3 regions of the Amorphus sp. 3PC139-8 genome follow, and region 2 is predicted to be linked to each of the others. Evidence: predicted binding sites of a transcription regulator. Region 2 holds the regulator's gene; each other region holds the start of a gene.
What was found. The regulator LexA, encoded in region 2, represses DNA repair genes until DNA is damaged. The targets are predictions, from matches to a motif close to TGTTCNNNNTGTGTTCNG.

Region 1 (10,405 bases), on a different contig from region 2:
CGGCCGAATAGCGAAGCTTGGACGTGTGTGCCTTGCACGGACGGAGCGTGTGCAAAAGCGCCGGATTACCGCCGCTGCGGCTCTCCCAAAGCGCGTCCCTGGATCTCCGAAAAGCCCATCTTTTTGAGCACGCAGAGCTGATTGCTGTCATCGACGCCTTCGGCCGTGACCGCGATGTTCATCTCCTGACCGAGGTGAATGATCGCCTGCACGAGCGCCAACGAGCGCGGGTCGGTCCGAAGGTTTGCGATGAAGCTTTCGTCGATTTTCAGGCGATCGAACTGGAATTTGTGCAGGTGGGCGATCGTGGACGACCCTGAGCCGAACTTGTCGAGCGCGAGGTGCACCCCGCGCGCCTTGATGGCGCCGAGGGTCACCGCGACGCGTTCTTCGTCGCCCAGGAGCGCGGTTTCCGGCATTTCCAACTCCAATCGATTGCCAGCAAGGCCGGAGATGTCGAGAGCGCGTTCCACCGTCTCCTGCAGATCGCCATATTCGAGCTGAATCGGAGAAATGTTGACGGAGACCCGCAGCGCCTCGTTCCAGGTCGCCGCCGCCTTGCAGGCTTCCATCAGGACCCAAGTGCTGATCTTGTGAATCAGGCCGGCCTTCTCCGCGGTTGGCAGGAACATCTCACGGGGGATCTCGCCGCGCTCGGGATGCTGCCAGACTGGTAGGGCTTCGTACCCGTGCACCTCACCGTCGGCGCCGGTCAGTGAAGAATAGACCAGCGACAATTGGTTTTTAGCGAGGGCCTGGCGCAGGTCGTCTTCCATCCGCCAAGGCGGGGTATCGACATGGTCGCCGTCCGTCGTCCTGTAGAAGCCGCTGCCGCCGGCCCTTTTGATCTTGTAGAGCGCCTGATCCGCTTCCTTGTAAAGCTCGTCATTGTCCTTGGCATCGTCGGGGAAAAGGGCGATGCCGATGGATGCGGAGACGATAAATTCCTCACCTCCCATCGTGACGGGCTTCTCCAGCGCCGCGACCAGCCGTTCGGCAAGCACAAACGCGCCGCTTGGCTGATGAATGCCGACCTGTACGATGCAGAATTCATCCCCGCCGAGCCGTGCCACCGTGTCCACAACGCGGACGTGGCTTTTCAGACGCTTTGCCACGACCTTTAGGAGTTCGTCGCCTGCAGCATGGCCGTGCTTGTCGTTAACGGCCTTGAAGCCGTCGAGATCGAGCAGGAGGAAGCCGACCTTCGATTCCGATCGGCGGGCAAGCTCGATTGCATCGGCCAGACGTTCGTTGAGCTCGGCGCGGTTGGCAAGGCCCGTCAATTCGTCATGGGAGGCAAGATAGCGGGCGCGCGCCTCGGCCTCCCGGATCCGCGTCACGTCGGAAATGGAAGCCAGGATGAAAGGCGTCTCGCCGTCCACCGTGGGAAGGTGGACAAGCCGCTTGCGGGTCACGACGATGTGCGGGGTGCCGTCCGCGTCGTCGGCGACTTCTTCATTCTCGATCATGCTTCCGGTGCGGAAGACTTCTTCGTCAATGCGCCAAAACACGTCCCGTTGCTCGTCGGGATTGCTTCCGGTCGTATTGAGGATGTCGTCCCGTTCGACGCGGGCGAAGTCGCAGAACGCATCGTTGACCATGACGAGACGATGGTCCTGGTCCAGCAGGAAAACCGGACTTGGAATGGAATTGAGGATCGTTTGCAGCGATTCAATCGTCGGAATGATCGGCGATTTCGAAAGCATCTGGCCTCCGTCAGCGACACAGGTCGTGCCGTTAGATGAGGAAGCGCTAATAAATGTGAATATTTGATGTCCTGCAACTCTAAATATTTTCTCTAGTAAATTGTATTTCTAAGTATAGTGGGGGTCGCGGCCAGCCACGAGGCGTGCGCCAGCGTTTTAAGTCCTGACCCAGGCCGTGATGGCAGACGTAACGAAAGGCAGATCGGCACGAAGGAAGACTGGCGAAAGCCCTTCCTGGATTGGCGTCAGCTCGCGTCCGGGCTTCCGGCCGAGAAGGTCCGGTCGGAGAGGTTGAGGCGGTGAGCGGCGATCCGCCGCGCCGTTTCCCGCGTGGTCTCGTCGGCTTCTGCCGCTTCCAGATCGTCCAACAGGTTGCGGGCGATCAAGGTTAGGAGATCGCGGCGCGGTGCCCCGTCTGCGGCGAGCGGCAGCGCGTCGACCGGTTGGATGAGGTCGGGTGTTCCGGCGGTGCCCAGCGTCTCGCGGCACCAGGCCTGAAGGGCGGGAGGATCCGCCGGCTGGGGGCCGACCACGAAGGCATAGAGCCCGGCACCATGACGGGGGTAGGGATAGCTGACCACCACAGCGGCCTGAACCGTCGGATGTTCGGCGAGCCGTGTTTCGGTCTTGGCGCCGAATTCGCGCAGGCGGTCGTGGCCGCCTTCGCCATCGGACCAGGAGAAGAGGCCCCGCGTCACGGCGTTGTAAACGCGCTTGCCAGTCGCCATCCAGATCCGGGTCGGCAGGCTCTTGCGCGACAGGATCGTGCGTTCGCGTGCCGTCAGGGCGTCCGGGCAGTAGCGCTTCTTGTGTTTCAGAAGGTGGCGAAGATCCTCGTAGGCGAGCACGCGAAACAGCTTACCGCGCCGGGGATGGACGCTGGCGAGCTGGAAATCGATCAGCCCCGGCTCGCCGTCGGCGAGGCGCAGCCAATTTTGCTGTTTGGCCAGATCGTTGTGGGCGATGCCGCGCCGGTGCAGGGAATGAAGCCGCCGCTTCGCTTCGCGGAAGAAGGCGACGTCGCCGTGCGGCTCGGCAATGTGGAGCGGAACGCCGGCCATCCAGCCGCGGTAAAGCCGGCCGCGCTCGGCGGCGACGAGTTGCGGGACGCCCTTAAGCCCGTCGAGGCGGCGCAGCGCGCGGCGCTCGCGCCAGAACAGGAGATGAGCAAGCGGTTTCGACCAGATCGGCGTCGGCGCCACATCGCGTTCCACCACGACGACATCGCCGAGGCGGCCGAGGGTCACGCGGCTGAACACGTCGCTTTTGAGGACGGTGTCGGCCTCGAAACGGGGCGCGGGGACGGGGGTTTTGGCATCCAAGGCGGCATTCTCTCCGATCACTTGGGGCCTTCCCTAATCCATTTCGCCTTTCGGTGCAGCCGGAAGCATCGATCGTCAACAAGGCAACCGCGAGAATTGAGGGCCTTATTGGCTGTCGAAACGGAAAACGCCCGCCGGTGGGAGGGAACCGGCGGGCGTTCCTTATCGCCGCGACCCGAGGGGAGGGGACGGTCGCGGCTTAAACGAACCGAGAGACGCAAAAACTACGTCTCGGTCCGAATTCTGAGTCACGGACGCAGCACATCCCTGGAGCGACCGACCAGCTTTTCGATGTCCAGCGGGCTCAGCCCGAGGTCCATCTGCTGGTGGGGGGTGAGCTTGCGGATTTCGGCGATGTTGCGGGTGTCCTTCCAGGACTGAAACGTCCGAACGAAAATGTCGAACATGGCGGCGCTCCAAAAAGCCGCCGAGCCTCGTGGCCGGCAGCGGTAACAGACCTCATTGTGGATGACTGGCATCGAAATGGTCCCGGCTGCTTGGTCCGTGACCATCGACTGACGCTTATATGGGCTAGTTTGCTTCTTCTGTAATCAGATAAAAAAGCATGTCAGTTCTGCGATGCATGCATTTCGCGCAGACCTTACGACGCAAGGTTCGACACGATTTCGTCGCAATTTGACAAGTAAAGCCGGGCCGGGCGTTGGCCGCCGAAACCTTCCGCCGTGGCGGGGCTCCTCTCTGCGCTGGCGGCGCGGACTGCATCGCGGCCGCCCGTCGTGAGCACCGAATAGGATCTAAGTTTCTGTTTTGAAATATTTTCTTGCGGAGGCTGTGCCTCCGCATGTCGTCAAATCTCTCTATTCGGCGGCGCTCGCCGTCTTCGCTTTTGGCCGGCGGGCGAGCAATTCCGCCAAGAACTGGCCGGTGTGACTCTCCTCGTTGGCGGCAATGTCCTCCGGCCGGCCCATCGCCACAATTCGGCCACCACCGTCGCCGCCTTCGGGTCCCAGATCGATCACCCAATCAGCGGTCTTGATGACCTCCAGATTGTGTTCGATCACGACCACCGTATTGCCGGTCTCCACCAGCCGGTGCAGCACCTCCAGAAGCTTGGCGACGTCGTGGAAGTGCAGTCCGGTGGTGGGCTCGTCCAAGATGTAGAGCGTGCGCCCGGTGGCGCGTTTGGAAAGCTCTTTGGCCAGCTTGACGCGCTGGGCCTCGCCACCCGAAAGCGTGGTCGCCTGCTGGCCGATCTTGATGTAGCCGAGGCCGACCTGCTTCAGCGTCTCCAGCTTGTCGCGCACCTGGGGCACGGCCTCGAAGAAGCCGCAGCCTTCTTCCACCGTCATCTCCAGGATGTCGGAGATCGACTTCTCCTTGAAGGTGACCTCCAGCGTCTCGCGGTTGTAGCGCTTGCCCTCGCAGACATCGCAGGTGACGTAGACGTCGGGCAGGAAGTGCATCTCGATCTTGATGACGCCGTCGCCCTGGCAGGCCTCGCAGCGCCCGCCTTTGACGTTGAAGGAGAAGCGACCCGGACCATAGCCGCGCGCCTTCGCCTCCGGCAGGCCGGCGAACCACTCCCGGATCGGGGTGAAGGCACCGGTGTAGGTCGCCGGATTGGAGCGTGGGGTGCGGCCGATCGGAGACTGGTCAATGTCGATAATCTTGTCGATCAGCTCCAGCCCCTCGATCGAATCGTAGGGGGCGGGCACGTCGCGGGCGCCATTCAGCCGCCGCGCCACGGCCTTGTAGAAGGTATCGAGCAGAAGCGTCGACTTGCCGCCGCCAGAGACGCCGGTGACGGCGGTGAAGGTGCCGAGCGGCAGCTCGATCGAGACGTTCTTCAGGTTGTTGCCGCGCGCACCGGTGAGCTTGATGCGCCGGCCCTTGGTCGCCTTGCGCCGCTCCGCCGGGACCGCGACCTCGCGCACGCCGGAGAGATACTGTCCGGTGAGCGAGGCCGGGTCGGCGATGATCTCCTCCGGCGTACCCTGGGAGACTACGCGGCCGCCATGGACGCCGGCGCCCGGCCCCACGTCCACCACATGGTCGGCGGCGAGGATCGCGTCCTCGTCGTGCTCGACCACGATCACCGTGTTGCCGAGATCGCGCAGCCGCTTCAGCGTTTCCAGAAGCCGGGCGTTGTCGCGCTGATGCAGCCCGATGGAGGGCTCGTCCAGCACGTAGAGCACGCCGGTGAGACCCGAGCCGATCTGCGAGGCGAGCCGGATGCGCTGGCTTTCGCCGCCGGACAGCGTGCCGGAATTGCGCGAAAGCTGCAGATAGTCGAGCCCGACGTCCACCAGGAAACGCAGTCGCTCGCGGATCTCTTTCAGGATCCGGCTGGCGATCTCGTTCTGCTTGTCGGTCAGGTGCTGGTCCAGCTCGCCGAACCAGGCGTGGGCGTCGCGGATCGACTGGGCCGAGCCTTCGCCGATATGGCGCCCGGCGATCTTCACGGCCAGCGCTTCCGGCTTCAGCCGGTAACCGCCGCAGGCGTCGCACGGCTTGTCGGATTGGTAGCGCGACAGCTCCTCGCGCACCCAGTCGGAATCGGTCTCGCGCCAGCGCCGCTCGATGTTGTTGACCACGCCTTCGAAGCTCTTCTTGGTCTGGTAGCTCCGAAGCCCGTCGTCGTAGACGAAGGTCACTTTCTCGTTGGTGCCGTAGAGGATGGCGTCGCGCAGGGCCTCGGGAAGGTCACGCCAGGGCTCGGTCATCGAGCCATCGAAATGTTTCGCCAGCGCCTCCAGCGTCTGGGTGTAGTAGGGCGAGGTGTTGCCGGTGCGCGCCCACGGCAGGACCGCGCCGGCGCGTAGCGACAGCGTCTCGTCCGGCACCACCAGGTCGGCTTCGAAGCTCAGCATCGTGCCGAGCCCGTCGCAGCTCGGACAGGCGCCAGCGGGATTGTTGAAGGAAAACAGGCGCGGCTCGATCTCGGGAATCGTAAAGCCCGACACGGGGCAGGCGAACTTCTCCGAAAACACGACCCGGCGCGGGCTGCCGTCGGCCTCGGTCTCGTCGGCGAATTCCGCTACCGCGATGCCGTCGGCAAGCCGCAGCGCGGTCTCCAGCGAGTCGGCGAGCCGGGTCGCTATATCCTCGCGCACCACCACCCGGTCGACCACCACGTCGATGTCGTGCTTCAGCTTCTTGTCCAGCGCCGGCGCCTCGCCGATCTCGTGGAAGGCGCCGTCGATCTTGACGCGTTGGAAGCCCTTCTTCTGCAGTTCGGCAAGCTCCTTGCGGTACTCGCCTTTGCGGCCACGCACGATCGGCGCGAGCAAATAGAGCCGGGTCTTCTCCGGCAGCTCCAGCACCCGATCGACCATCTGGCTGACGGTCTGGCTCTCGATCGGCAGTCCGGTCGCAGGCGAATAAGGAATGCCTACGCGCGCCCACAAGAGCCGCATATAGTCGTAGATCTCGGTGACGGTGCCGACGGTCGAACGCGGGTTCTTGGAGGTGGTTTTCTGCTCGATCGAAATCGCCGGAGACAGTCCGTCGATCTGGTCGACATCCGGCTTCTGCATCATCTCCAAGAATTGTCGGGCATAGGCCGACAGGCTTTCGACATAGCGCCGCTGGCCTTCCGCGTAGATCGTGTCGAAGGCGAGCGACGACTTGCCGGACCCGGACAGGCCGGTGAAGACCACCAGCGCATCCCGCGGGATCTCCAGATCCACGTTCTTCAGATTGTGCTCGCGGGCGCCCTTGATGGCGATCGTCTTGTGCATGAGGCGGTCTGGTCCGGTCTTGCGAAGGACGGCAATGTCGGTCGTCACTCCGTGTAGCGCCGAAGAGGGCGGGCCTGCAAACGCCGCGCCGGCTTGCGCACGGTTCGATCCGACTCGTGTATGTTCTATCTATGTTCCGGAGGTTGCGGATTGGCAAGCCCACGGCGGAGCGAGGTGCCGCGAGCGACCATGCTCACAGATAGGTCGTCTCTCAGAGGTTGCCAGGGGCACGCGTCAATGTAATATGTTCCTGGAATGTTCCAGATTTCCGGCCGAAGAGACCATCGGGGTTGGGGCACGGGCCGGAAAAAACATCGCGAAAAGACGTGGAACGTCGGGCTCGGCGATTGGTCCGCGCGCGCCGGGCCGTTATCGTCGCCGCGACTTTGATGGCGCGCCGGAGGGCTGCGCCGACAGCAACGGCGAATTTTAGGAGGCGAATATGGCCGGCAGCGTCAACAAGGTGATCCTGGTCGGCAATCTCGGGGCCGATCCGGAGATCCGCCGCACCCAGGACGGTCGGCCGGTCGCGAACCTTCGGGTCGCGACCTCGGAGAGCTGGCGCGACAAGAACTCCGGTGAGCGGCGTGAGCGCACCGAGTGGCACCGGGTGGTGATCTTCAACGAGGGCCTCTGCCGGATTGCCGAGCAGTATCTGCGCAAAGGTTCGAAGGTCTATCTGGAAGGCCAGCTCCAGACCCGGGAGTGGGAGGACCAGTCGGGCCAGAAGCGCTACACCACCGAGGTGGTGCTGCAGGGCTTCAATTCCTCGCTCACCATGCTCGACGGCCGCAACGAAGGCGGCGGTGGCGGCGGCTCCTACGGCGGGGGTGGGGGCGGTGGCTCCTATGGCGGCGGTTCCGGCGGATCGGGCGGCTTCGGCCAATCCGGCCCGATGGACACCGGCGGCGGCGGGGGTGGTGGCTATGGCCGCGACCTCGACGACGAGATCCCGTTCTGATCTCTGCCCGGTCTCAACGTCGAACGCCCTTTGCCTGACGGTGTAAGCGCGTTCGGCAACGAGTTCAGGTCGTCGGCCCATTTTGTGGGCCGGGACGCGAAGGCGGGCCGGCAATGGTCTCACTGACGCTCTTGGATCACTGCTCGCTGCCGGGCAATCCGGCGCGGGCGAACGAGGACGCGTTCGGTACCGCCGGCAACTTCGCCTGGGTGATCGACGGTGCGACCGGGGTCGGCGCGTTCGAATGCCTGGAGGGGCCGAGCGACGCGGCCTGGCTGTCGGCAACCGCCAGTGAGATCCTGGCGGAGCGCATTGGAGCGGGGACCGACGACCTTCGATCCCTTCTGGCGGAGACGATCGATCTGCTGGCGCAACGCTTCGACGAGGCCGTCGTGCGCCCGCCCGAGGCACGACATCAGCGCCCCACCGCGGCAATCCTGATCGCGCGGTTCGATCCGGACGGGATCGAGGCAATCGAGCTCGGTGACTGCCTTCTCATCGCCCGCGGAGGCGAGGGGCGGTTCGGATCGGTCGGGCTCGGCCGGCCGGGCCGGGAGGTGGAGCAGGCGGCGGCAAAGCAGATGCACGATCACGGTGCGACTCTCGACCATCCTGAGGTGCGCCGGCGCATGCGTGAGGGGCGCGACCGGCACAACACGCCCGAGGGCTACTGGATCTTCGGCCTTGACCCCGAGGTGGTCGACCACGCCCGGACGCATCGGCTCGATCTGGCCGCTTCCCAGACCGCACTTCTGGCCACCGACGGCTTCGCGGCGCTGTTTGAGGACTACGGCCGTTATTCGCCGGAGGCCGCGCTGGAAGCCGCAACGTCACGCGGACTGGCCGCGCTGGGTGAGGAGCTGCGGATGGTAGAGCACGGCGAAGACCCTTCGTGCCGGCGCTATCCGCGCTTCAAGGTGTCCGACGACGCCACCGCACTGCTGGTGCGAGGGAGATTTGAGGGCAACGGCCGCCGGCGGGGGTGAAATCGACCCTTGTCCTTCGAGACGAGTACCTCGTCTCGCAGGTCGGGGGAAGATGAGGCATAACGGTTGCCGTTATCGGCGCTGAAGAGTCCGGTGTTCGAAATGTCGTCGTAGTGAAGAACGTCCCCGCGCATGTGCCCATCTGGTCACGATGCAGTCGCCGGGGAAGTAATACGTCTTCATTATTTGTTCGAAATCGAAGATTCGACTTTCAGCCGGTGTGGCCATGCCCTATGCCGTCTTGGCGAGCGCGATCACGCCGTCGGCGACGAATTGGACGGCCAGCGCGGCAAGGATGACGCCGAGCAGGCGGGTCAGCACCGCGCGTCCGGTGTCGCCTAGAACGTGATCGACCCTTTGCGCGCCCAGAAAGATCAAAAGCGTCCCGCCAAGCACCAGCGCGAACGAGGCGATCATTCCGCCGAACGCGATCGTCGACGGTGCTTGGTCGGACAACAGGATCACGGCGGAGATCGCGCCAGGGCCGGCGATTAGCGGGATCGCAAGCGGGAAGATCGCGATGTCGTGGTCTTCGTCCGGGGCGCCTTCGTGGGCGGCGCTCTGGGCGATGTTCGCTTTCCGCTCGGTTCGCTTGGCGAACACCATTTCCGCGGCGATCCAGAATAGAAGCAGGCCGCCGGCGACGCGGAAGGCGGCCAGCGAGATACCCAGGAAGGAGAGCAGCGGATTGCCCACCAGCGACAGCACCAGAAGGATCGCGAATGCGACCAGGCAGCTCCGGAAGGCGACCGCGCGCCTGGCTGCCCGCGACCATCCCGGCGTCAAACCCAGAAATATTGGGGCGAGACCGATCGGATCGATGGTGACGAACAGCGTCGTCAGGGCATGGGTGAGATAGTCGATCATGCGCTGGATGGCCTCTCTATTCGGTCAATCGGGGAGCGCAATTCAAACTGTCTCGGCGGCTGAAACGCACCATTGGAACGGCCGCGTGCGACACCCATTTGACAGGAAAGCGGCCGCCTTTCCCCTGCCGAATTTGCGGTCCAGAGAACCTTGCATCTATCCGGTTGATTTCATTGACCGTTTTCCCAACGCCTCGGCACGCCGAAATTGGCTCGACTGGTGGGAATCGTCTATAGACATCGGAATCGACCAACCATGAGAGCGTATTTTCCGTGAGCGACGAGCAAGTTCCGCCGCCGGGCGACGAGCCGAAGGGCATTCGCGGCGTCTCGATCACCGACGAGATGGAGCGGTCCTATCTCGACTACGCCATGAGCGTGATCGTGAGCCGCGCCCTGCCGGACGTCCGCGACGGGCTGAAGCCGGTGCATCGGCGTATTCTCTACACGATGCACGAGAACGGCTACGACTGGAACAAGCCCTATAAGAAGTCCTCGCGCGTCGTCGGCGACGTCATGGGTAAATATCACCCCCATGGCGACCAGGCGATCTACGACGCGTTAGTGCGCATGGCGCAGGATTTCTCCATGCGGCTGCCGCTGGTCGATGGCCAGGGTAACTTCGGCTCCGTCGATGGCGATCCGCCCGCCGCGATGCGTTACACCGAGGTCCGCCAGGAGAAAGTCGCGACGGCGCTTCTGGATGACATCGACAAGCAGACCGTTGACTTCCAGGACAACTACGACAATTCCGAGCGCGAACCGGTGGTGCTGCCGGCGCGCTTCCCAAACCTGTTGGTCAATGGCGCCGGTGGCATCGCCGTCGGCATGGCGACCAACGTGCCGCCGCACAATCTGGGCGA
Region 2 (10,405 bases):
CCCGCTACCGCTACGATCGGCCCGTGACGTTCGGCCGGCATCGATTGATGCTGAGACCGCGCGACGGTCACGACATGCGCCTGTTGGAATCGCGGCTGGTGGTGGAACCGACCGCCGATATCCGCTGGGCGTTCGACACCTTCGGCAACTCCATCGCGCTGCTGACCTTTCAGGAACCGGCCGACACACTGTCGATCGAAAGCGAACTCAAGATCGAGCGCTACGGGCTGGAGGAAGCCGTCCGCGAGTTCGAGCCCCACGCCGGCAGCTATCCGTTCAGCTACGACGAGGACGATCAGATCGATCTGGCGCCGATGCTGCGCATTCAGTGCCCGGACGACGAGACAACCGTTCGCACGTGGTTGGACGAAGCCCTTCCCGAACGGCCGGACGTTTCGCTCCACGTTCTCGATGCGCTGTCCAGCGCCATCCACGACAGCTTCGAATATCGCCGTCGCGACGAGGAAGGGGTGCAGTCTCCCGGCGAGACGATTCGCACGGCGAGCGGCACCTGTCGCGATTTCGCCTTCCTGTTCATGGAAGCCGCCCGCCAGCTCGGCTTCGCGAGCCGCTTCGTCACCGGCTATCTCTACGATCCGGCCGCCGACGGCGGGGATGGTCTTACCGGGGGCGGCGCCACCCACGCCTGGGCGGACGTGTTCGTTCCTGGCGTCGGCTGGATGGAATTCGACCCGACCAACGAGATCGTCGCCGGCCACGAGCTGATCCGGGTCGCGACGACCCGGACCCCGGCCCAGGCCCAACCGGTCAACGGCACCTTCTCCGGCGAGGGAACGCCACTCGGGATGGAGGTCGAAGTCACCGTGTCCGCCGAGAACTAAGGTCTGCCGAGGAGGCTGCCCCCGCTTTTTCACGCCCTTGCTCAGTTTCTGAGCGGTTTGCCGGTCTTCAGCATGTGGTCGATGCGCCCCCGCACGGCCGGCTCCTGCAGCAGGACCAGAAGCGTTTCGCGTTCCAGATCCATCAGCTCCCGATCCGCCATCGGACGTGACGGATCGCCATCCGGTCCGCCAGTCAGCACCGACGCCAGCGCCTCGGCCAACATGAAGTCGGTGTCCGTCATCCGACCGGCGGCATGGGCCGCGGTGACGGTGGACATCAGCCCCTTCGCCCCGGACGGTCCGGCCACCGTGACGAACACCGGCCCCGGCGGACGATGCCCGGCATCCCGGAGCGCAATCGCCCGCGCCTTCGCTTCCGGTAGGAGCAGCTCGCGGTGCATGACGATGCCGTCGGTTTCAGCAAGATAGCCGATCTCCTGGGCTTCGGCCGCCGACCGCGAAACCCGGCCCGGCAGAATAACCTCGAAACACTGGGCCGCCGCCGCCATCGGCCCTTTCGGACCCGACCGACCGGGCGCGCGGGCGAGCAGCCGCGTGCAGCCGCCCCAAGCCGGAATCAGACCGGCCTTGGTCTCCGGCAGGCCGATCGTCAGTTCCGCGTGCGCCACCACGCCCTGGGTGTGCAGCGCGATCTCGCAGGCGCCGCCGAGCGCCAAGCCATGGGCGGCTGTCACCACCGGCACCGGCGCCTGCAACACCCGGTGGAACACATCGTGGCCGCGGCGCAGATAGCCCTCCAGCGTGGCGTCCTCGCCGCTCTCCAAGAGGCTCAGAATGAACGACAGGTCCGCACCGGCAGAGAAGGTTCGCGGATCGTCGTTGCCGATCACCAGCGCGTCGAAATCGCGCCCGGCGCGGGCCAGCGTGTCTTCCAGGAGGTCGAACACCGCCGGCGCCAGCGTGTTCATCTTGGAGTGGACCTCGAAGCACGCCACCCCGTCGCCGATATCGCGCAGCGACGCCGCGTCGTTGCCGACAATCTCGCGCGCCTCGGAAAGCGAGGCCGGCCGCTGTCGCACCGTCATGCGCCCGTCGGCGGCCCGCACCTGGTCCGCAGCATAAAAGCCACCGTCCGCAGCCGCCTTGGCCAGCAACGCGGGAACCGGCCGGCCCATTGTCTCCAGGCTGGCGACGACAGTCGCCGGTCCGACCCTGTCGGCAAGCTTGAACGGCCCGGCGCGCCAGGAATAGCCGAGCTCGATCGCGATATCGACCGCACCGACATCGGCGGCGAGCTCCGGGGCGTGCTCGGCGGCGTAGGCGACCACCGTGGCCAGCATGCTGGCGGCATAGCGCCCCGCCGCCCCGTCGTCCGCCAGAAGCGCGGCCAGATCGCGACCGCCGCCGGGCAGATCCGCCGCCGCCACGGGCTCGGCCGGCCGATAGTCCCCCGTTTCGAGATCAAGTGCCTCGCGGCTGCCGTCGCCGGCCTTGCGATAGAAGCCGGCGCCGCTCTTGCGACCATAGCGGCCGGAGGCAACTAGCTCGGAAAACAGCGGGTCGGCCGGCAGGTCGAAGCGATGGAGATCATCCTGCTTCGGCAACGCCGACAGGAGGCTACCCCACACATGCGGGACGAGATCAATTCCGACCAGATCGAACAGGCCGAAAATGCCGGTGCGCGGGATTCCGAACGCCGCGTTGATGGCATCGGCGCGCTCCACGCTGAGCCCGAGCCGCTTTGCCTCCAGCGCGGCGACCGCCATCCAGAAGCACCCGATCCGATTGGCGATGAATCCTGGCGTATCGCGGCAATCGACCACGGTCTTGCCAAGTGCAGCCTTTGCCGCCGCCCGCACACGGTTCGCCACGCCGGGATCGGTCTCCGGCGCCGTGACCAGCTCCATGAGCTGCATCACCCGTGGCGGGTTGAAGAAATGAGTGATGACGAAGTCGGCCGCGAAACCGTCGCCCATGTCGGCGATCAGCGCGGCGCGCGGGATCGTCGACGTGTTCGACGACAGGATCGTGCCCGGGCGGCGGACTGTCTCGATCCGCTTGTAGAGATCGCGCTTGAGATCGAGGTCCTCGATGATCGCTTCCACGATCCAGTCGGCCTCGGCAAGCCAGCCGAGATCGTCCTCGACATTGCCGGTCCTGACCAGCTTCGGACCGCCGCTCGCCATAAAGCCCCCGGCCTTCAGCTGGCGGGCAACCCCACTTTCGGCCGGCGCGTTGCGCTTGCCCTCGCCGCCGGGAATGTCCAACAGGTCAACGGGGATGCCGGCGTTGGCGAACTGGGCGGCAATGCCCGATCCCATCGAGCCGGCCCCGATGACCGCGGCGCGGGCGACGCCGGTTCGCTCGGCTCCGAGCGCCGTCATCAAGCCGCCTCCAGGATCATTGCGATGCCCATGCCACCACCGATGCACTGGGTCGCGAGTGCCCGCTTCTTGCCCTCGCGCTTCAAGAGCGTAGCGGCCTTGCCGACCAGCCTGGTGCCGGTGGCGCCCAGCGGATGGCCGAGCGCGATGGCGCCGCCATCGATGTTCAGCTTGTCCGGATCGATTTCCAACGCCCGGCGGCAAGCCTCCGCCTGGGCCGCGAAGGCTTCGTTCATCTCCACGATATCGATATCGTCGATGGTCAGACCCGCCCGCTTCAATGCCTTGCGGGAGCTCTCGATCGGCCCGAGCCCCATGACGCCCGGCGCACAGCCGGACACGGCGAAGCTTTCCACCCGGGCAAGCGGCGTGAGCCCGTGGCGATCGCAGAACTCCTTCGAGCAGACCAGCACCGCGGTCGCGCCGTCGGTCATCGGCGAGGAGGACGCCGCCGTGACCGTGCCGTCTTCCAGAAACACCGTCTTCAGCTCCGCGAGCTTTTCCAGCGACGTCTCACGCACGCAGCCATCGAGCGCAACGTCGCCGGCGGCCGTCGCCACCGGCGCGATTTCGGCGCCGAGCCGACCGTCCTGCTGTGCCGCGCGCGCCTTGGAATGGCTGGCGTGGGCGAAGCGGTCCTGGTCCTCACGGGTGACATCGTGCTCGCTGGCGACACGCTCCGCCGTCAGGCCGACATTGATGTAGTCGTCGATGGCCTGCTTATCCCAACTCGGGTGCGGCAGCACGTTGAAGCCCATCATCGGAACCCGGGACATGGATTCCGTACCGCCTGCGACGAAAGCCTCCCCGGCGTTCATCATCAGCATGCCGGCCGCCATCTGCACCGCCTGGATCGAGGAGCCACACCAGCGGTTGACTGTCGTGCCCGCGCTCGTCTCCGGCAGGCCGGCCAGCAGCCCCACCACACGGCCGATATTCAGCCCCTGCTCGGCCTCCGGGAAGGCGCAGCCCCAGACAACGTCCTCGATTTCGTCCGCTGGCGCGCCAGTGCGCTCCAGAAGAGCCCGGATCACATGCGCACCCAGATCGTCCGGGCGCACGCCGGCAAGCGCGCCCTTGCGCGCGAAGGTGAAGGGCGAGCGCACATAGCCCGCAATGAAAGCGTCCTTGGTCATCGCTGTCCTACCCGATGGTCCGTCAGCGGCCGGAAAACTTTGCCGGCCGCTTGGTGAAGAAGGCTTCGAGCGCCTCCGAAAAATCGTCTGTCTTCGCACAATCGCGAAAGCGCTCGGCCTCGGCATCGAGCTGGGCCTCGAGTGGCGTATCGAGGGCGGCGCGAAGCAGTGCCTTGGTGTGGCCGAGCGCACGCGGCGGGCCGCCGGCAAGCCGGGCCGCCAGCTTGCGCGCTTCGGTCATGAGCGCATCCGCCGGCACCACCCGGTTGACCAGGCCGATCCGCTGCGCCTCGGCCGCATCGACGGTGTCGCACAGGAGCGCAATCTCCAGCGCCCGGCGCTGGCCGACCAGCCGCGGTAGCGCCCACGAGCCGCCGCAGTCCGGGCTCGCGCCCACTCGCGCGTAAGCGAGATTCAATGTGGCGCCTTCGGCAACGATCGCGAGATCGGTGCCGATCAACAGCGACACTCCCGCCCCCGCGATCGGCCCCTGCCCGACCGCCAGCGTCAGGACCGGGCTTGCCGCCAGGCGCTTCAGCCCGGCATGCGCCGGCTCGATCAGAGCACGCGCCACCGCCGGCTTATCTTCGCCCGCCCGGAACGCGGCCAGATCGCCACCGGCCATGAACGAACGTCCCGCACCGCTCATCAAAATCACGCGTACGGACGGCTCGGCGAGCACGGTCTCGACACAGGCTTGAAAGGCTTGCGCCATGGCCCCATCCAGCGCGTTCAGCTGGTCCGGGCGGTTGAACCGCATCTCCGCAACGCCGTCCGCAATGGTCAGCTTGATCGGTTCGCTCATGGCGCCCTCGCCCTCCCTCACACTCCGAGCCCCTTGTCCGGAACTTTCGTTCTTGCCGTCGACCTGAGATCCGGCAGGCTGACCTGTCGGCCCCTGCCCGCCGCGCTCAGACCGCTTCCCCGCGCGGGGCAAGGCCGTTGACCAACATCGACACCGCTCCGTCTGCGATCTCCGAGGCTGACATCGGTCCCTTCGGGTCGTACCAGCGCGCTACCCAGTTCAGCGAACCCGACAGGGTGAAGGTCATCAGGCGGGCGTCGCCTTGCGCGATGGAGCCGTCGCGCATGCCGTCTTCCACGACGCCGCGAATGGTCTCGTCGATCTCCCGTTTCAGGGCGCGAAATTTTAGCCGGCTTTCTTCCGCCAGTTCGGCATCGGCGGTCCGGGTCACGCAGATCCCGAAATCCTGGGTCATCACCAGCGCATATTCGCGCATCAGCGCGCGCAGGCGATCCATCCCGCTGCCGCCACGGGCCGCAGCCGCGTCGGCCGCCTCCCGCAGCGCCGAAAGCCCGCGTCCCACGCACTCGAACAGGATCTCATCCTTGTTGGAAAAGTAGTGATAGATCGTCGGCTTGGTGACGTTCAGCGCCGTCGCCACGTCGTCCAGCGAGGTCGCGTGGAAACCCTTCTGATTGAAGAACTGAACGGCGGTCGCAAGCACCGCCTCGCGCTTGCTCTCCCGTTCCCTCTCGCGCGCCTCGCGATTGGACCAGGGAGATTGGCGCGGCGAAAGGGTGGCCAAGGGGAATGCTCCGATGTCGCCTTCTTAAGCGTAAGCAATATACCCGCGAGTAAACAACAGTCAATCGATGCCGCCACAGCACGATTAGGCTGGCCGGCTGCTACGCGGTGACCGCCGACGCGGCCGACCCTTTGACAGCATCCGGGAAAAATGGTGCACAGTGTGCCACTAGCCGATCTCCAAAAGGCCCGGCTTTCGCCGCCACTTGTTCGCGCTTCGCCCCATCCATCGGAAACCGGACATTAACTCTTGCGGAACACATATGGAACGCGTACCTTACGTTCCTGATTTGTACGCGTCTTGGCTGGCTGCAAGCGAGGGGTGGGACCGACCTGATGCTGACCCGCAAGCAACATGAGCTCTTGATGTTCATTCATGAGCGGTTGAAGGAAACCGGGGTCCCGCCGTCGTTCGACGAAATGAAGGAGGCGTTGGCCCTCCGCTCCAAGTCCGGCATCCACCGTTTGATCACGGCCCTGGAAGAGCGCGGCTTCATTCGCCGCCTACCGAACCGGGCACGCGCGCTGGAAGTGATCCGGCTGCCGGAATCGGTTGGTCCTTCGCTGGCGGCCCCACGCAGCAAAGGCTTTTCCCCTGCCGTCATCGAAGGGTCGCGCGGCAAGGCACCGGCCTCCCCACCGCCGGCACCCGAGCCGAAAAGCACGGGCAACGGTCTGTCGATCCCGGTTATGGGCCGGATTGCCGCCGGTGTCCCGATCGAAGCGATCCAGCAGGAAAGCCATCAAATCACCGTGCCGTCCGATCTCGTGGGCGGCGGCGAGCATTTCGCGTTGGAAGTGCGCGGCGATTCCATGATCGAGGCCGGAATCCTGGATGGCGACACCGTCGTCATCAAGAAGTCCGACACGGCCGATAATGGCGACATCGTCGTGGCGCTGGTGGATGACGAAGAGGCGACCTTGAAGCGGCTGCGCCGGAAGGGCGCGTCGATCGCGCTGGAGGCTGCGAACCCGGCCTACGAGACGCGGATCTTCGGCCCCGACCAGGTGCGGATTCAAGGCCGGCTGGTGGCGCTGTTTCGCAGCTACTAGAGCATGTCCCGAATAAGGCGGAACCGGTGCTCGGCCTTCCCCTGCCCAAGACCTTCGGGACATACTCAAGCTATTGAATCTGGAGCGTTTCTTGTCGCTCGGATATGTCCATCCGAGCGGAGAGGTTCGAGAGCATTTCCAGGCGAAGTGGAAGCCGGTTCGCCATCCGGAAACGCGTTCGAACCGAACACTTGGAGCCGTTGGGGGTTCCGAGAAGAGCGCAATGATTCCAACGCGCGCTTGCCAAAGGCAAAAGCGCTACCGGCGCACCACGGGACGCGCATCCCAGGGGCGTGGCACCTTCGGACGGCCGCGCGTGAGGCGATAGAAGGGTGGATCGTCGATCCGCTTGAGCGCGAGCGCGCCGGTTTCGATCAACTTACGCCGATCGACCACCAAGAGTGGTCCAGTGCAATCGCGCGGCGCTGTGTGTCGCGTCACCAGGATCGTGGCGCGCTGGCAGTCCTCCAGGAAGGCCTGCGGCCGTTCCACGAAGGCGAGCTTGCCGTTCAGGATCCCCAAGCTGTGCGGGCTCTCTGTATTGACGGAGGACGCCGCCTCGGAGCCAGGCGGCCCGCGGACCAGCGGCAGCGTGCAGCCGAGCCCATCGCATAAAATGCCTGCCTTGACGCTCGGATCGTCCGCGGCGCGGGAATCGCCGTCGGCTTCCAGCCACATGCGCGCCACGAACGCACCGCCTTGCGCGACCGCGATGCGCAAACGCCCATCCGCCCCACGCACGGCGACCGTGCGGCCGTCATCGGCGATCAACACATCGGGGCGCGAAGCGAACGGCAAGAACGCGAGACCGGCGGCAATCGCACCGATTCCCAAAAACCGCCAGGATGTGGTCCACAAGGCCAGCCACAACAGGCCCGCTGCCATCGAGAGGACAGCCACAGCAGGAGTCCGGCCGACCGCCCCTGCCCCGGCGCTCAAATCCGCGACCATGTGAGCCACCGCGACGACCCCGTCGAGCCCCCAGCCCATCGCGGTGAGCGGAATCGGATCGAGGCCAAGCGGCATGAGCGCCACGGAGACGACGCCCGCCGGCATCACGACCAACGTCACCAGCGGCATCGCCAGGAGATTGCCCAGAAGTCCGAACGGCGCGATCCGGTGGAAGTGAAAGGCCCCGATCGGTCCGGTCGCAAGCCCCGCGATGAGAGAGGTGAGCGCCAGCCCGGCAATCCACAGTCCGCCCCAGCGGCCGATCCGCCGGATCCGTCCGGAATTTGCGGGCGGATCGCGGACGCGCTCCCGGCCGGCAAGCCACTCATAGGCCGCGACCAGAGCGATGACAGCCGCAAACGACATCTGAAAGCCCGGCTCGATTACCGCAGCGGGATCGATTGCCATGACGACCAGGGCCGCGACGGCCACCGAGCGCAGCGTCAGCGCCGGCCTGTCCGCCAGGATCGCCACCAAGGCGACCGCAAGCATGACGAAGGCTCTTAGCGTTGCGATCGCACCGCCCGACAGCACCAGATAGACGAAACCGGCCAGAAGAGCCGCCGCAGCAGCCCATTTGCGGATCGGATACGTCAGCGCGACCGAGGGCAGCGCGGCCAGGCCGAAGCGGATGAGCGTGAAGATGGTGCCGGCGACCAGCGCCATATGAAGCCCGGAAATCGCCAGGATGTGACCGAGGCCTGCCGCCCGGATCGCGTCCTGGGTGTCCTCCGGGATGCCGCCGCGGTCGCCCACCAGAAGCGTGGCGGCAAGCTCGCCGTTGCGGCCGGGAAGCGCCATCCGCAGCCGTTCGGCGATGTTCGCGCGCACATGCGCCACCGCCGCCACGACGCGAAGATCGAGCGGCGGCGATCCCAGGTTCGCGGGCTTCGGCAAGCCATAGGAAAACCCGCTGGCGCCGATCCCCTCGAAGAACAGACGCCGGGCGGAATTATAACCTCCAGGCGCGACGGGCCCGCGCGGCGGAGCAAGCCGCGCAATCGCGCGCACGCCATCCCCCACCTCCGGCCTATCTCCTCTGCCGCGCGCGGTCATCCGCACCCGATGCGGCATCCGCTCGCGCGTCAGCCCCTCCATCGAGACCACCCTCAGGACATAGCGCACCGCCCCGTCCGGTCTCGGCTCGCGCGTCTCGACGAACCCCCGCACCACGAAAGTGCCGTCATAAGGCACGACCGGCGCCTGCACCCGCGCCGTTTGTCCCGCAACGGCGGCCATGGCGAAAAGCACGGCGGCGCAAGTCGCCAGCGCCGCGAAGCCGAGCCGATGGCGCTGGCTGTAGACGGCGGCGAGCGAAACGGCGAGACCAAGGCCCGCAAGCGTCGGCCAGTGCGGTTCCCGCGGCAGCGCGAAATAAACCGCGATGCCAACCGCGGCGGCCACCGGCAACCAGAGAAAACCCCTGCCGCGATCGAGGTCGGTCTCCAGGCACTGCGCGACCCAATTGCGCACGCGGGACGGCAGCCCGCGCAGGCGCGCACTGCGCACCGATGCGCGAAACGGCAATGCGCGAAAGTGCGCAGCCCTGCGTCGAAGCCTCGACGTCGTCGTCGGCTCCTGCATTCCACCGCCCCAATGCTTTGGCGCGCCCCGCAGCCCATGCTAAACGAGCCGCGCCCGCCCCGGCGAAATCGTCCACCGGTAGCATGCGGGTTTTTTCGATAACCGAAAGAGGCATCCATGACGGCGCCCGTGGTCACGCGTTTCGCCCCCTCTCCGACCGGCTTCCTACACATCGGCGGCGCGCGCACCGCGCTCTTCAACTGGCTCTATGCCCGCCACACCGGCGGCAAGATGCTGCTCAGGATCGAGGATACCGACCGCGAACGCTCCACGGACGCGGCCATCGCGGCGATCCTGGACGGGCTCTCCTGGCTCGGCATCGATTGGGACGGCGAGCCGGTCTACCAGTTCTCCCGCGCCGAACGTCATGCGGAGATTGCACACGCGCTCTTGGAGTCCGGCGCGGCCTATCGTTGCTACGCGTCTGCCGAGGAGCTGACGGAAATGCGCGAGCGCGCCCGGGCGGAGGGACGGCCGCCGCTCTACGACCGGCGCTGGCGCGACCGCGATCCGTCCGAGGCACCGGAAGGCGTACCCCCCGTCATCCGCATCAAGACGCCGCTCGACGGCGAGACGATCGTGGAAGACCGGGTCCAGGGCCGCGTCTCGTTCGCCAACAAGGACCTGGACGACTTCATCATCCTGCGCTCCGACGGCACGCCCACCTACATGCTCGCCGTCGTGGTGGACGACCACGACATGGGCGTGACCCATGTGGTGCGCGGCGACGACCACCTGACCAACGCCGCCCGCCAGAGCGTCATCTATCAGGCGATGGGATGGGACGTGCCGAGCTGGTCCCACATCCCGCTGATCCACGGACCGGACGGGGCCAAGCTATCCAAGCGCCACGGCGCCCTGGGCGTGGAAGCCTACCGCGCCATGGGCTACCTGCCCGAGGCGCTTCGCAACTATCTGGTGCGGCTCGGTTGGAGCCACGGCGAC
Region 3 (10,405 bases), on a different contig from region 2:
CCGGCTACGATTATCAGACGCTGAAGGAAGTTCCGCTTTCGGTCTGCGAATCGGCCTGCTTCGCCGATAGCCAGTGCAAGGCCTTCACCTACAACGAGAAAGCCCAGTGGTGCTTTCTGAAGTCCGATGTCGGTCCGCGCGAGCGCTATGTGGGCGCGATCTCCGGCGAGATTCGCGAAAGCGCTCGCCAGGCTGCTACGGCCGAACCGCTGCCGCTGCCCGACGTCGCCTTCCTGCCCGAAGACACGGTGCGTAACGCGACGCGTTTGCGCGCGCAGGCCCTCGCTGCCGTGCGCACCGGCCAGACCATCGGCCGCTTCAACCCATCCTCGGCCGGCGGGCTCACCGAAGGCACGGGCTGGGGCTGGATCGAGATGGCCCGCGATCTCCTGGCGGTGAAGACCGACGACTGGCGCGAAAGCCAACAGCTTCCGCAAGATGCCGCCGCCGCCGCCTATCTCGGCCTGACCCGCGCCACAACGCCGGGCGAGCAAGCGACGGCGCTTCGGGTCGCCGGCGATGCCCTGGAGCGCCAGTCGCTCTGGCGCCCCGCGATCGAAGCCCTGAAGGCGAGCCTGGCAATCCAGGAGACCGCCGATGTGCGCGAGGCTTACGAGGCGCTGCGCGCCGAGCACGGCTTCCGCATCCTCGACTATTCCGTCGATTCCGATGCCGCCAGCCCGCGCATGTGCGTGCAGTTCTCCGAAATGCTTCAGGGCGCGCCGGCGGACCTCGCCAAATATGTGAGCGTGGAGGAAATCCGCGATCCGATCGTCTCCGCCGACGACCGGCAGATGTGCGTCGACGGGCTCGCCCACGGCAACCGCTATCATGTGACCGTGCGCGCCGGCGTGCCTTCGACCGTCGGCGAGACCCTGGAGCGCTCCGCGTCCTTCTCCATCTATGTCCGCGACCAGTCGCCGACGGCACGCTTTTCCGGCCGCGCCTACGTGCTGCCAAAGACCGGTGCCGCCGGCGTTCCGGTGACCACGATCAACACCCGCAAACTCGATATCGAGATCCTACGGATCGGCGACCGCGGCCTGGTCGGCACCGTGCGCGACGGCGACTTCCGCCGCCAGCTCTCCCCCTGGGAGGCGGAGCGCATTGCCAACGAGACCGGCGCGCGGGTCTGGTCCGGCGCGATGGACGTGGAGATGCGCCTCAACGAGGAGATCACCACCGCCTTTCCGGTCGACGAGGCGATCAAGACCCTGGAGCCCGGCGTCTACGTGATGACCGCGAAACCGGTGGAAAGCGACGACCCCTATTCCGGTCTCGCCACCCAGTGGTTCGTGGTCTCCGATCTCGGGCTCGCCGCCATGTCCGGTGATACCGGCGTCAACGTGTTCGTGCGCTCGCTGGCCAGCGCCGACTCCCTGGAAAACGTCACGGTCCGCTTGATCGCCCGCAACGACCAGGTGCTTGCGGAAGGAACGACCGGCGCCGATGGCCACGTCTTCCTGGAAAATCGCGCGACACCGGCAGCCGGCGATGGCGTGACCCCTGCGTTGATCGTTGCGGAAACCGTGGCAGGCGACTACGCCTTCCTGGATGTGACCACCGCCGGGTTCGAGCTGACCGATCGTGGAGACGAGGGCCGTCCGGCGCCCGGCCCGCTCGATGCCTTCGTGGTGCCCGAACGCGGCGTCTATCGCGGCGGGGAGACCGTCTATCTGACAGCGCTGCTGCGCACCGACACGGCCGATGCCGTCTCCGACGTGCCTCTGACGCTGGTGGTCCGCCGCCCCGACGGCATGGAGGACCGGCGCTTGGTGCTCGCCTCCGATCATGCCGGCGGCTCCACCGCCGAGATCGACCTCCTCTCCACCGCCATGACCGGCACCTGGCGGATCGCCGCCTACGGCGATCCCGACGCCGCCCCGATCGGCGAGGCGAGCTTCCTGGTGGAAGACTTCGTGCCGGAGCGCATCGAGGCCACGCTGTCGGCGCCGGAAGGTCCGGTGCAGGAAGGCGGCGAGCTCGCGATCGATCTCGACGCCCGCTATCTCTATGGAGCTCCGGCCGCGGATCTGGCGCTGGAGGGCGAGACCGTGGTCAAGCCGGCGGAGACGGTTCCCGGCTTCTCCGGCTACCGTTTCGGGCTTACCGACGATCCGGTGACGCCGCTGCGCGCACCGCTGGTGGAGCTGCCGCAGACCGGGCCGGACGGCCGGGCCGCGATCAGCGCGCGCATTCCAGAGCTTCCGGCCACCACGCGGGCGCTCGCCGCCGAGATCACCGTCCGCGTGCGCGAACCCTCCGGCCGTGCCGTGGAAGAGACCCTCTTCCGCCCGGTGGCACCGGCCGAGCCGATGATCGGCGTGAAGCCGCTCTTTGCCGACGACCAGGTGAGCGAAGGCGGCACTGCCGGCTTCGAGGTGATCGCCATCGATCCCGACCTTTCCCGCACCAACCTCTCCAACGTCGCCTGGGAGCTGGTGAAGGTAAACCGCCGCTTCCAGTGGTACCGCGACGGCTCCGGTTGGAACTACGAGCCAATCACCTCCACCGAACGCATCGACAACGGCAGCATCGATCTTTCCAGCGGCACGCCGGCCCGAATCGCGGTTCCGGTCGACTGGGGCAACTACCGGCTGGAGCTGCACGACCCGGCAAGCGCTGCCACGGCGACCAGCGTGGCCTTCACCGCCGGCTGGGTTAGTCTCACCGGCCAGGCCGACACGCCGGACATGTTGGAGATCGGGCTGGACAAGGCCGATTACGCTCCGGGCGAGACCGCCAAGGTCCGTCTCGATCCGCGCTTTGCCGGCACGGCCGTGATCTCCGTCGTCTCCGACGAGCTCTTGCACATGGAGACCGTCGAGGTGCCCGCCGAGGGAACCTCCATCGACCTGACCGTGGAGGAAAGCTGGGGCCCCGGCGCCTACGTGACGGCGATGCTCTACCGGCCGATGGACGTGGAGGCCGGCCGGATGCCGGCGCGCGCGATCGGCCTCGACTGGCTCTCGCTCGACAAGACCGCCCGCACCCTGGACGTTGCCATCGACGTGCCGGAGGTGGCCGAGCCCCGCACCACCACGACGATCCCGGTTTCCGTCGACGGCATTGCCGCCGGCGAAACCGCCTACCTGACGGTCGCCGCCGTGGATGTCGGAATCCTGAACCTGACTGGTTACGAGCCGCCGGACCCGGTCGGCTGGTTCCTCGGCCAGCGCCAGCTCGCCGTCGCCGTGCGCGATCTCTATGGCGACCTGATCGATTCGCTGGGTGCCGTGCGCGGCCGGATCCGCTCCGGCGGTGGTTCGGGAGGTGCCGATCTCGCCGCCGCTCCGCCGACCCAGGAACCGGTCTCGCTGTTTTCCGGCTTGGTCACCGTCGGCGCCGATGGCGCGGCGGAGATCCCGTTCGACCTTCCCGCCTTCAATGGCACACTGCGCGTGATGGCGATTGCCTGGAGCGCCGACAAGGTCGGCTCCGGCACCGCCGATCTTCTCGTCCGCGACCCGGTGGTGATGACGGGCAGCCTGCCCCGCTTCCTGGCGCCGGGCGACGCCACCCGCGCCCGCTTCGACTTCGACAATGTCGATGGCCCGGCGGGCGAGTACACGCTGTCGCTCGATCCGACCGGCCCGGTGGTGCTGGACCAGCGCACCGCTGCGCTGCAGCTCGACGAGAAGCAAACCGCCTCGATCGAATTCGGGCTCTCCGCCGATGCGCCCGGCACCGGCACGATTTCGGCGACGCTGACCGGACCCGACGGGCGCTCCTATGACCAGAGCTTTACCCTGCCGGTGCGCTCGCCCTCTCCGCCGGTGACGGAACGCCGGCTGATCGCGCTTGCAACCGGTGACCGCGCCACCATCGATGCCGGGTTCGCCGCCGATGTGCTGCCGGACGACGCCAGGGTGACGCTTTCCGTCACCACGGGGGCGCCGATCGATGTGCCGGGTCTGCTCACCGCGCTGGACACCTACCCCTATGGCTGCGCGGAACAGACCACCAGCCGGGCCATGCCGCTGCTTTATCTCGCCGAGGTGGCCGACACCGTCGGGATTGCCAGCGATCCCGCGATCCGCCGACGCGTGGACGAAGCGATTCGCCGCGTCCTGTCGCTGCAGGATTCCTCCGGCGCGTTCGGGCTGTGGTCGCCAACAGGGGGCGATCTCTGGCTCAACGCCTATGTGGTCGACTTTTTAACCCGGGCGAAAGAGGCGGGCTACCAGGTGCCGGCGTTGGCCATGACACTCGCGCTCGACAACATCCAGAACACGCTCGCCTATCGTTCAGACTTCGAAAACGGCGAAGGCGCGGATGTCGCCTACGGGCTCTACGTGCTTGCCCGCAACGGCCGCGCCTCGATCGGCGATCTGCGCTACTTCATCGACGAACGGCTGGACGATTTCGGCACCCCGCTCGCCCGCGCACAGGTAGGTGCCGCGGTCGCCTTCTCCGGCGATCGAACCCGCGCGAACCGGGCCTTCCAGGCCGCCGCGAACGCGCTTCCGCCGACTTCGCCCGACGAGATCCCCGATCGCGCCGACTTCGGCTCGCCGCTACGCGACGCCGCCGCCTCGCTGACCCTCGTCGCCGAATCCGCCGTCGACACCGGTGGGCTTTCCCGCTTCTCCAACGCGGTGGCGGCTGCCGGCGAAGCGGACCAGGACGGCCGGACCACCCAGGAGATGGCCTGGCTTTTGATGGCCGCCCATGCGCTCAACGACGGCAATGCCGGCCTCGACCTTTCCGTGGACGGACTCCCGCACACCGGCGCGCTCTATCGGCGGATGTCGGTGGCCGCGCTGCAGCGAGAGGCGATGTCGATCGAAAATCGCGGCGACGCGACTGCGGAGCTTGCCGTCACGGTACGCGGAACGCCGCGCCTGCCCCTGCCGGCGGCCGCCAACGGGCTCTCGATCGACCGGCGCTACTACAGCCTCGACGGCGAGCCGGTTGATCCGCGCCAGGTTGCCCAGAACGATCGCCTGGTCGTGGTTCTGACGGCGACCGAGGCCGAACAGCGGCCGGCCGAGCTTTTGATCACCGACCTGTTGCCGGCCGGGTTCGAAATCGAGAACCCGTCCTTGGTGACAAGTGCCGACCTTGCCGCCTTTCCCTGGCTTCAGACCGATCAGATGCCGGCCCATGTCGGTTTCCGCGACGACCGCTTCGTGGCGGCCTATTCGCGCACGATGAACACCGACGATCCCATGATCGTGGCCTATATGGTGCGCGCGGTCTCGCCGGGAACGTTCGCCCACCCGGCCGCAGCCATCGAGGACATGTATCGCGCCGGCCGCTTCGCCCGCACGGCACCCGGCTCCGTCACCGTCCGCCCGGTCCGATGAGCGCAGGCGCATCCGGCACCGAGGAGCGGCCGCAGCGCCGGCGATGGCGTCGACGCCTGTTGGTCACGGTCGCCACGCTGGCCGTTCTGGCCGGCGTCGGCGCGGGCGCGCTCGACAGGTTCGATAAGCGCCATCCGCCAACGCTGGAGCCGGCCGGCCGGCCCTCGGTCATGGTCGTCGACCGCAACGACGCGCTGTTGCGCCCCTTTACCACCGAGGCCGGGCGATGGCGGCTTCCGGTCGCTGTCGAGGATGTCGATCCGCGCTACCTCAAGCTCTTGATGGCCTACGAGGACGGCCGTTTTCGCGACCATATCGGTGTCGACCCTCTGGCAATGGTGCGCGCGGCCTGGCAGGCGCTCACAACTGGCGGGATCGTTTCCGGGGGCTCTACCCTCACCATGCAGACCGCACGGCTGCTGGACGACCGCCACGAACGCACGCTGTCGCGCAAACTCACCGAGATGATCCATGCGGTTCAGCTCGAGCGACGGCTCAACAAAGACGAAATCCTTGAGCGCTACCTGGCACTCGCGCCGTTCGGCGGCAATCTGGAAGGTGTGCGGGCGGCAAGCCTTGCCTATTTCGGGCGCGAACCGAACCGACTGACGCTGGGGCAAGCCGCGCTTTTGGTCGCGCTGCCCCAGGCACCGGAAAGCCGGCGACCCGATCGCCATCCCGAGGCTGCGCGCGCCGCCCGCGACCGGGTGCTGGACCGTGTCGCAGGCACCGGCGCGATCACCCAGGAGGAGGCCGAGGCAGCCAAGCACGAGCGCATGCCAACGGCCCGCCGACCCGTGCCGATGCACGCTCCGCATCTCGCTCGGCGATTGCTTGCCGCCGACCCCGATACCCTCGTCCATCGCACCACGATCGACGTCCGCCTACAGTCTCAATTGGAAGAGCTCGCGCGGGATTGGACCCGCCAGCTCGGGCCGTACCTGTCGGCCGCGATCCTGGTCGTCGATCACGAAACCGGCGAGATCCTGGCCGATGTGGGGTCCGCCGATTTCCTGTCGGTGCCACGCCAGGGCCATATCGACATGACCCGCGCGGTGCGCTCGCCGGGCTCGACGCTGAAGCCCTTCATCTACGGGCTCGCCTTCGAAGCCGGGCTCGCCAATCCGGAAACCCTGATTGAGGATCGGCCGACCCGGTTCGGCGACTATCGGCCGGAAAATTTCGACGACATTTTCCACGGCACCGTCACCATCCGCGAGGCGCTTGCCCGCTCGCTCAACGTGCCGGCCGTCGCCGTGCTCGACGCGATCGGCGCCAACCGGCTCGCCGTCCGCCTGCGCGACGCCGGCGTCACCTTGAAGCTGCCGCGCATCGAGGCGCCGTCGCTGGCGATCGGTCTTGGCGGTGTCGGGCTCACGCTGGAAGGCCTCGCGCACCTCTATGTGGCGCTTGCCCGCGGTGGTGAGCCGATCGCAATCTCGGCCGGACAAAGCCCCGGCGGGGCCGGCGATGCGGAACCGACGGCAGGTGCCGCCCTGTTCGACGCCCGGGCGGCGTGGCAGGTCGCCGACATCCTCGCCGAGACCGCCCCCCCGGAAAATGCGCGCGGCGGCCGCATCGCCTATAAGACCGGCACCTCTTACGGCTACCGGGACGCCTGGTCCGTGGGGTTCGACGGTCGCTATGTCGTCGCCGTCTGGGTCGGCCGGCCCGATTCCGCGCCGGTTCCCGGCCTGACGGGGCTCAGCGCGGCCGCCCCGTTGCTGTTCGACAGCTTCGCCCGGATCGCGCCCTGGCCGACGCCACTACCGGGTGCGCCGGCGGGCACCCTGATCGCCTCGACCGGCGATCTGCCGGAGCCGCTGCGCCGTTTCCGCAACCCGCGCGCACCGGACGTCGAACCGGGACGCACGCCGCTGTCGATTTCCTATCCGCCCGACGGCGCCACCGTGGCAATCTCCGCGCCCGGCGGCGAACGCCAGCCACTCTCCGTGAAGGTCGACGGGTCCGCCGATCGACTGGTCTGGCTGGTTGACGGGCGCCCCGTTTCCGTCCCGCCCTATCGTCGCAGCACGGCGATCCCTGTCGCCCACAGCGGCGCGGTCCGCATCACCGTTCTCGACGGCACAGGTGGCGCCTCCGATTCGGTGACCGTGTTCGTGGAGTAGAGACGGTCGGTATTCCGTCGGGCTTTGCTTTCTTCCCGCAAATCCCAGCCAGAACACCGGCGCCCGCCTGTTTCAGGCTTCGCGTTACCCTTCCGCCGCCAAATCGTCGTCGCCGTCATCCTTTTCCTGACCCACGATCTGTTCGGCGATCAGGCCAGCATTCTGGCGGATCGACGCCTCGATGGTGGCGGCAACTTCCGGATTGTCGCGCAGGAACTGCTTGGAATTCTCCCGGCCCTGGCCGAGCCGCTGGCTGTCATAGGAGAACCAGGCACCGGACTTCTCCACGATGCCGGCCTTCACGCCGAGATCGAGCAACTCACCGACCTTGGAGACGCCCTCGCCGTACATGATGTCGAATTCGACCTCGCGGAATGGCGGCGCGAGCTTGTTCTTGACCACCTTCACCCGGGTCTGGTTACCCACCACCTCGTCGCGATCCTTGATGGCGCCGATACGGCGGATGTCGAGGCGAACCGAGGCATAGAATTTCAGCGCGTTACCGCCGGTGGTCGTTTCGGGCGAGCCGAACATCACGCCGATCTTCATGCGGATCTGGTTGATGAAGATCACCATGCAGTGAGAGCGCGAGATCGAGCCCGTCAGCTTGCGCAGCGCCTGGCTCATAAGCCGCGCCTGCAGGCCGGGGAGCTGATCGCCCATCTCGCCTTCCAGCTCGGCGCGCGGCGTAAGGGCCGCCACCGAATCGATCACGAGAACGTCGATCGCGCCGGAGCGCACCAGCGTGTCGGCAATCTCCAGCGCCTGCTCGCCCGCATCGGGCTGGGAAATCAGGAGATCTTCGATGTTCACGCCCAGCTTGCGCGCATAGATCGGGTCGAGCGCGTGCTCGGCGTCCACGAAGGCGCAGATGCCGCCCTTCTTCTGGGCCTCCGCGACCGTATGCAGGGCAAGCGTCGTCTTGCCCGAGGATTCCGGGCCATAGATCTCCACGATCCGCCCCTTCGGCAATCCGCCGATGCCGAGCGCGATGTCGAGACCGAGCGAGCCGGTCGGCACCGCCTCGACCTCCACGGCCGAGCCCTGGCCGAGCTTCATGATCGAACCCTTGCCGAACGACCGCTCGATCTGGGAGATCGCGGCGTCCAGAGCTTTGCTTTTGTCCATGGAGGATCCCTCGACCAACCTCAGATTCGCCTGCGCCATCGTCGTCTCCTATGTCTCACGACGTCCGGAACCTTTTCAACGCCGCGATTGTACTTGTTTTGTTCCTGTTCGCAATATGTTCTTTTCAATCGCAGCGTCTCCGACCCGGTGATAGCCGCTAAATCGGGGGCGCCAACCCCATAACCGGCCCGTCCAGGTGCGGTGTTCCCGATCGGCGACACGCTTGGAACCGAAGCGCAAACCGGCCGTTTCTTGACAGCGCACACGACACGCCGCTTCAAAAGGGCGCAGCCGTCGCGATCGTGACAGGGACGGTTCGGCGCGCGACGGGGCTGACGACGGATTGGATTTTTATGCTTTCGAAGTGGCAGTGGACGCTGCGCCAATTCGGAAAAAAGCTGTGGGTTCGCGCGAGCCTGTTCGCCGTCCTGGCGATCGCGTCGGCGCTGATGTCGCCGATTCTGGCCAGATTGATCCCGGCCGATCTGCCGGCCTCCATCGGCGCCCAGGCGGTGGACAGCATCCTGCAGATCCTCGCCTCCTCGATGCTCGCGGTCACCACCTTCTCGCTCACCGTCATGGTGACGCACTACAACACCGTCACCAGCAACGTGACGCCGCGCGCCACCCGGCTCCTGTTGGAGGACACCACCGCTCAGAACGCGCTCGGCACCTTCATCGGCTCGTTCCTGTTCAGCCTGGTCGGCATCGTAACCCTCTCCACGAATGTCTACGGCGAGCGCGGCCGGGTCGTCCTGTTCGCTATGACGATCGTGGTGATCGGGTTGATCGTGCTGACCCTGCTGCGCTGGATCGACCATCTCTCCAGCCTCGGCCGGATCGAGGAGCCCACCGAGCGGGTCGAAACGGCCACCGCGACGGCGCTTGCCCATTTCGGAGATGCGCCCAGCCTCGGCGGGCATCCGCTACCGGATCCGGACAACATCCCGGCGTCGGCGGTTTCGGTGATCACCGAGAAGATCGGCTACGTCCAACATGTCGACATTCCAGCGCTCTCCGGGATCGCAAACGATACCGAAACGGACATCTACCTGACCGCGCCCGCCGGTACATTCGTGCATTCGACCCAGCCAGTTGCGCAGATTTCCGGTTCGCCCGACGACGACACCCTGCAGCGGGTGCGTGCGGCCTTCTCCATCGGCGATATCCGGACCTTCGACAGCGATCCGCGCTTCGGCTTGTCCGTTCTTGCCGAGATCGCCTCGCGCGCCCTCTCGCCCGGCATCAACGATCCCGGCACCGCGATCGACGTGATCGGACGCGGCGTCCGGGTTCTGTGCGATTGGCAGGCGCGCTTGGACAAGGCGGACTACAGCGTCTGCTATGAGCGATTGTGGATTCCGCCGCTCGATCCCGACGATCTGCTGGAGCATGTGTTCCTGCCGATCGGTCGTGACGGGGCGGGTGTCTTCGAAGTGCAGATCCAGCTCCAGTCCGCGCTCTGCGCGCTTGCCGAAAGAGGCGGGCCCCAGCTTGCCGCCGCGGCCCGCCGCCAATCCGCGTTGGCGCTTGCGCGAAGCGACGAAGCCTTGGCGCTCCAGATCGAGCGGGAACGGGTCCGCGCGGCCGCACCGACAGGATGAGTTCCTACCCCCCCCGGACGAAACACGCTTCGGGCCGCCCTCGCGCAGCCACGAGCCCGGTGGGTCGGCGTGAGCGAAAAGAATCAAGAACCGGTTCCCACGTGTCCGCGGATTTACCCTACCCCGCCGGCGTCGCTTCGAGCGCCTCCTTCACCGCCGTGGCGAGCGCCTTCAGCGTGAAGGGCTTGGGCAGGAAGGCGAACTCCAGCTCGCCCGGGAGCGTGCGCGCGAACAC

Region 1: the regulator LexA is predicted to act here: its motif matches at 6,851-6,868, upstream of uvrA (excinuclease ABC subunit UvrA).
Region 3: the regulator LexA is predicted to act here: its motif matches at 8,672-8,689, upstream of recA (recombinase RecA).

What each region holds. Positions count from the first base shown of each region.
Region 1 is NZ_JABJVY010000014.1:81,273-91,677, reverse strand. It holds gene HNS03_RS14485 (putative bifunctional diguanylate cyclase/phosphodiesterase) at 1-11, shown strand, start outside; gene HNS03_RS14480 (putative bifunctional diguanylate cyclase/phosphodiesterase) at 66-1,706, opposite strand; gene HNS03_RS14475 (serine/threonine protein kinase) at 1,952-3,049, opposite strand; gene HNS03_RS14470 (hypothetical protein) at 3,277-3,435, opposite strand; gene uvrA (excinuclease ABC subunit UvrA) at 3,847-6,729, opposite strand; gene HNS03_RS14460 (single-stranded DNA-binding protein) at 7,172-7,690, shown strand; gene HNS03_RS14455 (protein phosphatase 2C domain-containing protein) at 7,804-8,676, shown strand; gene HNS03_RS14450 (MarC family protein) at 8,908-9,543, opposite strand; gene gyrA (DNA gyrase subunit A) at 9,816-10,405, shown strand, end outside.
Region 2 is NZ_JABJVY010000002.1:334,565-344,969, reverse strand. It holds gene HNS03_RS03945 (transglutaminase N-terminal domain-containing protein) at 1-842, shown strand, start outside; gene HNS03_RS03940 (3-hydroxyacyl-CoA dehydrogenase/enoyl-CoA hydratase family protein) at 884-3,187, opposite strand; gene HNS03_RS03935 (acetyl-CoA C-acyltransferase) at 3,187-4,323, opposite strand; gene HNS03_RS03930 (enoyl-CoA hydratase/isomerase family protein) at 4,346-5,128, opposite strand; gene HNS03_RS03925 (TetR/AcrR family transcriptional regulator) at 5,235-5,873, opposite strand; gene lexA (transcriptional repressor LexA) at 6,209-6,925, shown strand; gene HNS03_RS03915 (ComEC/Rec2 family competence protein) at 7,184-9,460, opposite strand; gene gltX (glutamate--tRNA ligase) at 9,578-10,405, shown strand, end outside.
Region 3 is NZ_JABJVY010000009.1:76,355-86,759, forward strand. It holds gene HNS03_RS10635 (alpha-2-macroglobulin family protein) at 1-5,309, shown strand, start outside; gene pbpC (penicillin-binding protein 1C) at 5,306-7,438, shown strand; gene recA (recombinase RecA) at 7,523-8,605, opposite strand; gene HNS03_RS10650 (DUF2254 domain-containing protein) at 8,920-10,170, shown strand; partial or broken gene HNS03_RS10655 (ATP-binding protein) at 10,289-10,405, opposite strand, start outside.